Regions from separate parts of the Caballeronia sp. LZ016 genome, predicted to be linked through region 3. Evidence: predicted binding sites of a transcription regulator. Region 3 holds the regulator's gene; each other region holds the start of a gene.
What was found. The regulator LexA, encoded in region 3, represses DNA repair genes until DNA is damaged. The targets are predictions, from matches to a motif close to ACTGTATNNNNATACAGT.
Positions count from the first base shown of each region.

Region 1: a site for LexA is predicted at 1,603-1,620, ahead of P9220_RS07980 (ATP-dependent helicase). Genes of this name have one in related genera too.
Region 2: a site for LexA is predicted at 2,196-2,213, ahead of recA (recombinase RecA). Genes of this name have one in related genera too.

Region 1 is NZ_JARTVY010000001.1:1,684,620-1,688,628, forward strand. It holds gene P9220_RS07960 (MATE family efflux transporter) at 1-53, opposite strand, end outside; gene P9220_RS07965 (RNA-binding S4 domain-containing protein) at 242-463, opposite strand; gene P9220_RS07970 (hypothetical protein) at 766-1,176, shown strand; gene P9220_RS07975 (hypothetical protein) at 1,247-1,504, shown strand; gene P9220_RS07980 (ATP-dependent helicase) at 1,652-3,778, shown strand; gene P9220_RS07985 (DUF4088 family protein) at 3,791-4,009, opposite strand, start outside.
Region 2 is NZ_JARTVY010000001.1:326,344-330,352, reverse strand. It holds gene P9220_RS01530 (sensor histidine kinase N-terminal domain-containing protein) at 1-1,316, opposite strand, end outside; gene P9220_RS01525 (response regulator transcription factor) at 1,324-2,049, opposite strand; gene recA (recombinase RecA) at 2,325-3,395, shown strand.
Region 3 is NZ_JARTVY010000001.1:2,412,192-2,416,200, forward strand. It holds gene cysT (sulfate ABC transporter permease subunit CysT) at 1-424, opposite strand, end outside; gene P9220_RS11430 (sulfate ABC transporter substrate-binding protein) at 589-1,623, opposite strand; gene lexA (transcriptional repressor LexA) at 1,870-2,538, shown strand; gene P9220_RS11440 (hypothetical protein) at 2,652-2,987, shown strand; gene P9220_RS11445 (DUF2939 domain-containing protein) at 3,068-3,658, shown strand; gene P9220_RS11450 (universal stress protein) at 3,675-4,009, opposite strand, start outside.

The sequences.
Region 1 (4,009 bases), 730 kb from region 3:
AGCGTCGGCGGTCCCTGATGCGCGGGTTGAGCGCGCGTGGTGTGCGATTGCATGATCGAAGAAGAGAGCGACTGGTCGCGGCGATCGTGCGTCGCAGAGGCGATGAACGGCTCGAACGCCGGCGCTGAAACCGGAACGAAAGACGACTAGCTTATTGCGTCGCGCGCGGCATGTCGATGTCGCGGCGGGTTATGGCGGGCTTTACGCAATCGCGCGGCGCGCACGCGCAATGCCGATGCCTTCAGGCGGGCGCGCGCACGCGGATCTTCTGGCCGTCGATCATCACGACCTGACCTGCGCGGATCTTGCACGTCTTGCGCAGTTCCACCTTGCCGTCGACGGTGACATCGCCCATTGCGACGCGCGCCTTCGCCGAGCCACCGCTGTCGGCGAGACCCATCAGCTTGAGCAGGTTGTGAAGTTCGACGTAATCGCCCGTGAGGGTGAATTGAAGCTGCGGCATGGCGGGCGGAAACAAACGTGTTGAAGACGGCCATGATAATGCATCGGGTACGCGTCGTGCTCCTGCTTTCCCCGACCGCAACGATCGGCCGTATTTGATGATGCATCCGAACGTCGGCGAAAAAGCGCTAAATGTAGCCAAGTGCAACCATGCGTAACAGTGACTGCACAGGCGAAACTCGGCGATCGACCGCCCGGTCTGTAGATTTGATCGATGCAGCTTCGGTCATCTTCCAAACGACACGCGCCGCGCGCAACCTTGCGAGACCACGCGCCGGCGCTACCAAAAGAGAGGACTAGCTCATGACTAAGGCTCGAATTCTGATGATCGGCACCGCCTTCGCCGCCCTGGCCGCCACCGGCGCGCAAGCCCAGACCGCGCAGCCGATGCAGGCCGCCCCCGGCGCCGATGCGCAAATCTCGACGCAGGCCCAGCAGCCGATGACGCCCCCGCAGCAGAACATCGTCGCGCCCGCGCCGACCGATCCGCTGGTGCAGAAGCGCAATGCCGACGCGCAGGCAAACGCCGAATACAAGGCGTCGAAGAAGGCGTCGAAGGCCGAGATGAAGGCCGCGAAGAAGGAAGCGAACGCGCAATACAAGGAAGAAGTGCGCAACGCGAAGATCAACAAGAAGGCCGACAAGGCCGCCGCAAAGGACGAGCTGAACGCCGCTGCCGACCGCACGCCGAAGGACGAGGGCGAGCAGCACTAAGCGGGCGACTGCGAGCGATGGCCGCGAGGTTCCTGACGGAGCTTCGCGGTTCCACACAGGGGAGGACACCATGACACGACGTAAGAATGCACTGCTGGCGGCGCTCGTCGTCGGCGCGCTGACCAGCGTGAGCGCGGTATCGGTCGCGCAGGCGGACGACACGACGCCGACGCACGCCGACAAGAAGGCCGCGAAGAAGCAGGCCGAAGCCGACAAGGACGCGGCCGTCGCACAGGCGAAGGCCGACAAGAAGAAGACGGAATCGCAATCGGAAGCGAACGAAGCCGCCGCGGATGCGAAGCTGAAGGACGCCAAAAAGGCGGACTGAGCGGCGCATTTCTGTACGAAGGCGGCCCGGGCTATTCACCCGGGCCGTCGTCTTTTTGGGGCCAAAAGCCGAGCCCTGACAAAGACTTGCACGGGCGGGTTGTATGGATATACAGTGTCGCGTCACTGCTTACCGTCATCCAATCTCGTGCTCACGCTTCCCGACATCGCCGCCGATTCTCCCGAGACCGAAGAACAGGCCGCAGCAGCCTATCTCGCGAAGCTGAACGATGCGCAACGTCGGGCCGTCGAATTCGGGGTCGATGGACCGGGCCGCTGCGGCGGGCCGCTGCTCGTCATTGCGGGCGCGGGGTCGGGGAAGACGAACACGCTTGCGCATCGCGTGGCGCATCTGCTGGTCAAGGGCGCGGACCCGCATCGCATTCTGCTGCTCACGTTCTCGCGCCGCGCGGCGCTCGAAATGACGCGGCGGGTGTCGCGTGTCGCGAGAAATGCGCTCGGCAACAAAAGCGCCCTCGCGCAAGGGCTGACGTGGTCGGGCACCTTCCACGGCGTCGGCGCACGGCTGTTGCGCGATTACGCCGAGATCGTCGGGCTCGCGCCCTCGTTCACGATCAACGACCGTGAAGATTCCGCCGATCTGATGAACCTCGTGCGCCACGAACTCGGACTGTCGTCGAAGGAAAAGCGCTTCCCGGCGAAGTCCACGTGCTTCGCCATTTATTCGCGCGTGATCAACACGGGCGCGTCCTTGAGCCATGTGCTCGACAAGTCGTATCCGTGGTGCCGCGAGTGGGAAGCCGATCTCAAGCGCCTGTTCGCCGCCTATGTCAGCGCCAAGCAATCGCAAAGCGTCCTCGATTACGACGACCTGCTGCTCTACTGGTCGCATCTCGCGGCTGAGCCGGCCATCGCCGCCGATCTGTCGAGCCGTTTCGATCATGTGCTCGTCGACGAGTATCAGGACACCAATCGCCTGCAGGCGACCATCCTTCTCGCGATGAAACCCGACGGGCGCGGCCTCACCGTCGTCGGCGACGATGCGCAGTCCATCTATTCGTTTCGCGGCGCGACCGTGCGCAACATCCTGGATTTTCCGCAGCACTTCGATCCGCCCGCCGCGACCGTGACGCTCGATCGGAACTACCGCTCGACGCAGCCGATTCTCGAAGCGTCGAACGCGGTCATCGGCCTCGCCGCCGAGCGCTACACGAAGGACTTATGGACCGACAAGGCATCGGCGCAGAAGCCGCGTGTCGTCTCCGTCGCCGATGAGGCCGATCAGGCGCGCTATGTCGTCGAGAAAGTGCTGGAGGCGCGCGAGGGCGGCATGAAGCTCAAATCGCAGGCCGTGCTGTTTCGCGCGGCCCATCACAGCGCGGCGCTCGAGATCGAGCTGACGCGAAAGAACATTCCGTTCGTGAAGTTCGGCGGACTGAAGTTCCTCGATTCGGTCCATGTGAAAGACGTGCTCGCCGTGCTGCGCTGGGCGGAGAATCCACGCGACCGCGTCGCGGGGTTCCGGGTCGCGCAACTGCTACCGGGCGTCGGGCCGGCTATCGCCGGACGCCTGCTCGATGGCGTCGTGCAGAACGAGCGCCCCGCCGATGCGATCGCGGCGTTCAGCGCGCCGGCACGCGCGAGCGAAGACTGGCCGCGCTTCGTCGGGCTGATGGCGAAGCTGTGCGGGCGCGAATCCGGCTGGCCCGCCGAGTTCGAAATGATCCGCCGATGGTACGAGCCGCATCTCGAGCGCAATCACGAGGACGCGGCCATCCGCATCGGCGACGTCATGCAGATGGAGAGCATCGCGTCGACGTATCCGACGCGCGAGCGCTTTCTCACCGAACTGACGCTCGATCCGCCGGACGCGACGAGCGATGAATCGGGCGTGCCGCTCATCGACGAAGACTACCTGATCCTCTCGACCATCCATTCCGCGAAGGGGCAGGAGTGGCGCAACGTGTTCGTGCTGAACGGCGTGGACGGCTGCATTCCGTCCGATCTCGGCACCGGCAGCGAAGAAGAAGTCGACGAAGAGCGCCGCCTGCTGTATGTCGCGATGACGCGGGCGAAGGAAGACCTGCACGTCATCACGCCGCAGCGCTTCTACGTCCACAATCAGACGAATCTCGGCGACCGGCACGTGTGGGCGCAGCGCACGCGCTTCATTCCGCCGCATCTGCTGCCGCATTTCGAGGCCGCCGCGTGGCCGCCGGTTCCCGTGGCCGCCGCCCCGACGGCAGCGGGACTCGCCGCCGCCGCGAAGGCGAAGATCGATATCGCCGCGCGGCTCAAGGGAATGTGGGAGTAGCGGCCGGATGCGTTAGCGGGAGGCCCGCGTCGCGCCTGCCGCTCGCGGCGCGTGTCCGAAGATGCTGCGCAGCCACGCGGCAAACCGCGTGAAGCCGTCGTAGGGCTCTTCGACGAACAGTTCCGGCCGCAGCGAGCGCAGATATTCGAGCAACTGCTGCGCTTCCTGTTTCTGCACCGAACCGTAGAAGATGTTGAGCCGCAGCAGCGCGCGCAGTTCGCCGAGCTTCTC
Region 2 (4,009 bases), 2.1 Mb from region 3:
GTCCGCACGCGCACGGTGATGCGCCCGCCCGGCGGCGTGTAGCGGATCGCGTTGTCGATGAGGTTCGACAGCATCTCCCGCAGCATCACGACGTTACCTTGCACGTCGACCGGAAAAGGCGGCTCCTCGTACCCGATGTCCATGCGTTTCGCCAGCGCCGCCTGCACCCAGTCACGCACGGCGGCGCGGGCGAGCGCCGTCAGTTCGACGCGCGAAAAAATTTGCCCCGTCGCGCGATTCTCCGCGCGTGCGAGCGCGAGCAACTGCGTGACGAGCCGCGCCGCGTGCTCCGAACTGGTCGCGATCTGTTCGAGCGAACGCTGCACTTCCGTCGATACGTCCTGCCGCAGCGCGAATTCCGCCTGCATGCGCAGCCCGGCGAGCGGCGTCTTCATCTGATGCGCGGCATCGGCGATAAAGCGCTTCTGGAACTCCATGTTCTGTTCGAGCCGCGTAAGCAGATCGTTGAACGACGCGACGAGCGGCGCGATTTCCGGCGGCGCGCGGCCCGCTTCGAGCGGCGAGAGATCGTCCGGGCGGCGCGTGCGCATGTTCGACTGCAGCGCGTGCAGCGGCGCGAGCCCGCGCGACAGACCGAACCACACCAGCACGATCGCCAGCGGCAGGATCACGAACTGCGGGAGGATCACGCCCTTGATGATGTCGTTGGCGAGCTGGCTGCGCTTGTCGAGCGTCTCGGCGACCTGCACGAGCACGGGCTGGCGGCTTTCGGCATCGCGTCCGGACGCGAGTTCGGGCAGATCGACGGTCGTGTACGCGACGCGAATGTCGTTGCCGCGCAGCACGTCGTCCCTAAACTCGACGATGCCCGGCTGCGGCCGGTCGTCCTCGTGCGGCAAAGGCATGTCGCGGTCGCCGCCGACGAGTTCGCCGCGCGTCCCGAGCACCTGGAAGAACACGCTGTCGACATTGTCGGCGCGCAAGAAATCGCGCGTGGCGTCCGGCAGCCGCAATTCGGCCACGCCGTTGACCGGCTGGATCTGGCGGGCGAGCACGTAGGCGTCGGCTTCGAGCGCGCGGTCGAACGGACCGTTGGCGATCGACTTCGCGACGAGATACGTCACCGCGATGCTCATCGGCCAGAGCAGCAGCAGCGGCGCGAGCATCCAGTCGAGAATCTCGCCAAAAAGCGAGCGCGGGTGCGCCTCGCTGCCGGGTTCCAGCTCGTCGGGCGGGGCGAACGGATTGGCGTAGCGGGCATCGCGCAGGGCGTCGGAATCGGCGGCATCCAGGATGGCCGCTGACGGCTCGCGCGGCGCTTCGGCTGCGCGCTCGGTGGAGGCGGGCGACGCCATGCGCGGCTTACTTATAGTGCTGGCCGGCGGCAGCGGGATCGGCCGTCGACTTGGCTTCCGGCGTGCTGGCCGCCTTTTCGAGCGTGTACCCGAGGCCGCGCACCGTGATGATCCGCGCGCCGCTCGGCTCGATCTTCTTGCGCAGCCGGTGCACGTAGACCTCGATGGCGTTGTTGCTGACTTCTTCGCCCCACTCGCAAAGATGGTTGACAAGCTGCTCCTTCGACACGAGCCGCCCGATCCGCTGCAGCAGCACTTCGAGCACGCCGAGTTCGCGCGCCGACAAATCGATGACCTGATCCGCGATATGCGCGATGCGTCCCACCTGATCGAACGACAGCGATCCGTGCCTGACGACCGTCGGTCCGCCGCCCGCGCCGCGCCGCGTCAACGCCCGCACGCGCGCTTCGAGTTCGTTGAGCGCGAAGGGCTTTGCCATATAGTCGTCCGCGCCGAGATCGAGACCTTTCACGCGCTCGTCGACGCTGTCGGCGGCGGTCAGGATCAGAACGGGCATCTGCGAGTTGCGCGCGCGCAGGCGACGCAGCACTTCGAGGCCGGGCATGAGCGGCAGGCCGAGATCGAGGATGAGCAGGTCGAAGGATTGCAGGGAAAGGGCGGTATCCGCCTCGACGCCATGCTTCACATGGTCAACGGCGTATCCCGATTGGCGGAGTGATCGGACGAGGCCGTCCGCGAGTATGCTGTCGTCTTCGGCAATGAGGATTCGCATCGTCGTGTGCCTGATGCGCGGGGCGCATCGCATTGCCGGCACCGCATTTCGCCCGGCGCGGCGGTCTCCAGGGTGTCATGCGGTTTTTGCACGGTTCGCTCGATGTGGAAAAACACCACGCCGCAACGATCGGGCTTGCAAAAACTACTGTTTTTTTATACAGTGTCTGCGTTAGTGCAAAAGCGGGGCGAAGTGCCGGTGCTACCGCTACAAAGCCGGCTACAAGCCTGCGCGCACGCGTCTCAGACGCCGTTCATCATAGCAAAGGACGATTCATGGAAGAAAGCAAGAAAGGCCCGGCTGGAATGACTGCGGAAAAGAGCAAGGCGCTGGCCGCCGCGCTGTCGCAGATCGAAAAGCAATTCGGCAAAGGGTCGATCATGCGGCTCGGCGCAGGTGAGGCGGTCGAAGACATTCAGGTGGTCTCCACAGGCTCGCTCGGACTTGACATCGCGCTCGGCGTCGGCGGCTTGCCGCGCGGCCGCGTCGTGGAAATCTACGGTCCGGAATCGTCGGGCAAGACCACGCTCACGCTGCAGGTGATCGCCGAGATGCAGAAGATCGGCGGCACGGCTGCGTTCATCGACGCCGAACACGCGCTCGACGTGCAATACGCTCAAAAGCTCGGCGTGAACATTCCGGAACTGCTGATTTCGCAGCCGGACACGGGCGAGCAGGCGCTGGAAATCGCGGATGCGCTCGTGCGCTCGGGCTCCATCGACATGATCGTCATCGACTCGGTCGCGGCGCTCGTGCCGAAGGCGGAAATCGAAGGCGAAATGGGCGACTCGCTGCCCGGCCTGCAAGCGCGTCTGATGTCGCAGGCGTTGCGCAAGCTCACCGGCACCATCAAGCGCACGAACTGCCTCGTGATCTTCATCAACCAGATCCGCATGAAGATCGGCGTGATGTTCGGCAACCCCGAAACGACCACGGGCGGTAACGCGCTGAAGTTCTATTCCTCGGTGCGCCTGGATATTCGCCGCATCGGTTCCATCAAGAAGAACGACGAAGTCATCGGTAATGAAACGCGCGTAAAGGTCGTAAAGAACAAGGTGTCGCCGCCGTTCCGCGAAGCCATCTTCGACATCTTGTACGGCGAAGGCATTTCGCGTCAGGGTGAAATCATCGACTTGGGCGTGCAGGCCAAGCTGGTCGACAAGGCGGGCGCCTGGTACAGCTACAAGGGCGATCGCATCGGTCAGGGCAAGGACAATGCGCGCGAATTCCTGCGCGAGAATCCTGACATTGCGCGCGAGATCGAAAACAGGATCCGCGAATCGCTCGGCGTGGCTGCGTTGGCTGATGCCGTCGCCACGGGCGCACCCGTGTCGGACGACGAATAATCGTCCGACCTGCCGCCGATGCTCAAGCGCCGGTTCGGATCGAAGGCGGACAACGCTGAAGCCGGGCGGAGTCGCGCGGGACGTTCGAATCGCTCTCGCGAGAACGATGAAGCGAGCGGTGATCTGAAGAGCGGTCGCTCTCCTTACGCCGCGCCCGGTGTCGATCAGCCGGAGGACAGCGCCGATGCCGCCGATCGCTATGAACGAAGCAGCGAGCGGGGTGCATCGTCGAGAGGCGGCGGTTTCGCCTCAGGCAGGAAAGCACGCGCCGGCGCGAAGTCATTCACGCCGGCGCGTCGCGTTTTTGAAGCGGCGGACAAGGGCGTGGCGGTTTCACGCGCTGGCGTGACTGAGCGTGACGACCGTCGCGGGCTGAACGCGCCATCGGCGTCCGGCGATCAAGAAGAATGCGCTGCGGCACCGTCCCTCCAGCTCGATCGTGCGGCGCGGCTCGAGCAAGCCCGCTTGCTGTTGCAACAAGCCACTGCACAGGCAGTCAGCGCAGCGCCCCCCATACAGCCGGCAACCGTAAGCACCGCTCACTTCGACGACCCCTTCGAAGACGCCGACCCCTTGGAGCCGTTCGAGCAATGCGCGCCGTCGAGCGCGCCCGA
Region 3 (4,009 bases):
GCGTGAACGCCACCTTGATGCCGAGCGGCGCGAGCAATTGCCCGATCCAGCCGTTGCCCGCATAAACCGCGGCGAGCGAAATGCCCGCGACGGAAGTCGGCAGCGCGAACGGGAGATCGACGATGGCGTCGACGATACGCTTGAACGGAAACGTATAGCGCACCAGCACCCACGCGACGAGAAAGCCGAACACCGCGTTGATGAGCGCCCCGCCGAGCGCGGCGAAGAACGTCAGCCGGTACGACGCCAGCACGCGCGGCGAGCTGACCGCGCGCACGAACTGCGCCCAGTCGAGCGTCGCCGTCTTGGCGAAAGTAGCCGCAAGCGGTATGAGCACGATGAGGCTCAGATACGCGAGCGTGATGCCGAGCGTCAAGCCGAAGCCCGGTAGCGCGCTCGGCTTGCGCAGGTTGAAAGTGGTCATGCTCGAATTGTCCTGTCCAGTGCGCCGGGGCGGGCGCTTGTTGCTGCACGTGCGACGAGCGGCGTCATGGCGCGCCGCTTGGTCATTTGCCGATCCGGCTCGATGCTCCATCATCGAGCCGCCCTGCTCCGTGTCGTTACTGCCTTGCCGTTACTGCCGTGCCATTACTGCGGCTGATAGATCGAGTCGAACACGCCGCCATCCGCGAAGTGCGTCTTCTGCGCCTTCGTCCAGCCGCCGAAGGTATCGTCGATGGTGTAGAGCTTCAGCTTCGGAAACTGCTTCGTCAGACCGGCCGGAACCGTGTTCGAACGCGGGCGATAGAAGTTGCGCGCCGCAATCTGCTGTCCTTCGTCGCTGTACAGATACTTCAGATACGCCTCGGCGAGCTTGCGCGTGCCGTGCTTGTCGACGACCTTGTCGACCACCGCGACCGGCGGCTCCGCCAGGATGCTCACCGACGGCACGACGATCTCGAACTTGTCCGGCCCGAACTCCTTGAGCGACAAGAACGCCTCGTTCTCCCACGCGATCAGCACGTCGCCTTGCCCGCGCTGCACGAAGCTCGTCGTCGCGCCGCGCGCGCCGGAATCGAGCACGCCCGCGTTCTTGTAGAGCTTCGAGACGAAGTCCTTCGCGGTCTGCTCATTGCCGCCGGGCTTGTGCTGCGCATACGCCCACGCTGCGAGATAGTTCCAGCGCGCGCCGCCCGAGGTCTTCGGGTTCGGCGTAACGATGGATACGCCCGGCTTCGTCAGGTCGTCCCAGTCCTTGATGTGCTTCGGATTGCCCTTGCGCACGAGGAACACGATCGTCGACGTGTACGGCGACGCGTTATCCGGTAGGCGCTTCTGCCAGTCGCCGCTGACGAGCCCCTTGCCGGCGAGCGCGTCGATGTCATAGGCGAGCGCGAGCGTTACGACGTCGGCCTGCAGTCCGTCGAGGACCGCGCGGGCCTGGCCGCCCGAACCGCCGTGCGACTGCTTGAAAGTGACCGTTTCGCCGGTGTCGGCCTTCCATTTCTTCGCGAACGCCTGATTGAAGTCCTGGTACAGCTCGCGCGTCGGATCGTAGGAGACGTTCAGAAACGATGTCTGTGCGTGCGCCTGAACACCGATGCCAATCGTCGCCGCCGCCAGCGCCAACGCGGTGAGCAGCTTTCTTCCCCTGGTCCCCAATCCCGCTTTCGTGCTTTGCATTCCCCGTTCTCCGTCTTATCCAATTGACGGAATCAGTCTATCGGCGCGGCTATATGATTAGAAATAATCGTTTTTCATCTTTTTATACCGAAACGTGCTAACGACCGGCGCTTTGGCGTCCTTCCATCGAAAACGCCCGCTGCGGGGCGCTGCCGGGGCGAAGTTAAAGTAATGCTTGAAAAGTATGAAATACTGTATAAAAATACAGTCATCTGTTCATCCATACAGCGCAGCAGGGGCCAGCCAGTGACTAGAACCTCAAGACTTACCGCTCGCCAGCAGCAGGTCTTCGAACTCCTGCAGCGCGCTATCGAGCGCACCGGTTTCCCGCCCACGCGCGCCGAAATCGCTGCGGAACTCGGCTTCAGTTCGGCCAATTCCGCCGAGGAGCATCTTCGAGCGCTGGCGCGCAAGGGCGTGATCGAATTGGCCGCAGGGTCGTCGCGAGGCATCCGGCTGATCAGCGAAGCCGCACGCTCCGACGAGCTTCCGCATCAGTTCACGCTGCCGCATCCGAGCATCATGCAATTGTCTCTGCCGCTCGTCGGCCGGGTGGCGGCCGGCAGTCCCATCCTCGCGCAGGAGCACATTTCACAGCACTACGCGTGCGATCCGGCGCTCTTTTCCAGCAAGCCGGACTATTTGCTGAAGGTGCGCGGGCTGTCCATGCGCGACGCCGGCATCCTGGATGGCGACCTGCTCGCGGTGCAAAAACGCACCGAAGCCAAAGACGGGCAGATCGTGGTCGCGCGTCTCGGCGACGACGTCACGGTCAAGCGCTGGAAGCGTCGTTCGGACGGCGTCGAACTGATCGCCGAGAACCCGGACTACGAGAACATTTTCGTGCGCTCCGGCAGCGGTGAATTCGCGCTGGAAGGCATCGCGGTCGGTCTGATCCGCTCGGGCGAGTTCTAGCGCGCCCGCTTCCCCCACGCCACGCACGACGCGGCGCGTTTCGAGTACATCAAAGCATGACGGCAGCCGTTCGCGGCTTGGCCGCAGTGCGTCCTATCGCCTGGAGAGTCATCATGGAACGTTTTGCCCGTTTGTTGCCCTTCCGCCAGTTCGGCCGCCTGCGTCATCTGCGTGCGTTGATTCCCTGCGGCGTCGCGGCGCGTCCGCTTGCTGAAGCCACGCCGGATCTGTTCGATGAAATGCCGGTGCTGCCGTCGCGTCAGCCGGCGTTCGCCCGGGTGTCGCTTGCCAAGACGGTCCATGCGGAGCCGGCGCAGCGCGCCCCGGTGCGGGTCTATCGCAGCGAATCGCGCGTCATCATGGTCGGCAAGATCAGCGAGGTGTCGCGCATGCTCGACCGCTGCATCGACGAGGAACGTGCCGGCGGCGCGGGCGGGTTTCTGGCGTGAACGTCGCGGGTTGCGGGATCGTTCTTGCACCGGCGCGGTCAATCTGAGTCAGACCGACGCTCGAGAGGCTCGTGCACCGCATGTCGCGAACTACCCGTCTTGTCGCTATTGCACTCGCTGTCGTTCTGTGCGGCGCGGCGGTGGCATTCATGTATGCGTCGCCGTATCTGGCGCTGGATCGCGTCAAGCGCGCGGCTGATGCGCGCGATGCAGAGACTGTCAGCGAGTACGTCGATTTTCCGGCGTTGCGCAGCAGCCTGAAGGAACAGGTCGCGGCGCTGCTGACGCGTCGCATCGACATTCAGAAGAGCGGCAATCCGCTCGCGATTCTCGGGGCGATGATCGGCGCGGCGCTCGTCGGGCCGCTGGTCGACTCCTATGCGACACCCGATGGCGTCGCCGCGATACTCAACGGCATTCCGCCGCGCGGCGTTCCTGGCGAACGGCCGCCCGCGCCGTCACGAAACGGCGCGAGCGTCACGGCGGCGTCCGGTCCGCTGCCGCAACCGCCCGGTCTGCCGCAGCCGCCACAGACGACCGCCAGATACCGCGACATCAATACCTTCGTCGTGACCTATCAGCACGGCGCTGGCGATGCACGGTATTCGGCCATCTTCCGCCGCAGCGGTCTCGTGTCATGGAAGCTCGTCGCCGTCGATCTGAACGGCTGACGAGCGCGACGCCGAACTACGCGCCCTCTTCCGCCTTGACCGGCTTGGCGGCATACGCGGCGGCGTCTTCGGCTTCGGCGGATTCGCCTGCCTGACAGACCGCCACCAGAATGCTGCACGACACGCGATCGAGCAGCGGCGTGTTGCCCGCGCCCATCCACCATCGCGCCAGTCCGCTGCGGCAGCGATGCCCCACCACGACGAGATCGACCTTGAGGTTATCGGCGAGCGCGGCAATTTCGTCGATCGGATGCCCGAACGCGAAGTGCCCCTGGGCCTGCAATCCGCGCTCACGCAGCCAGTCGACGCCCTCCTGCAGGATGTCGCGCGCCGCATCCTCGAAACGTCCGC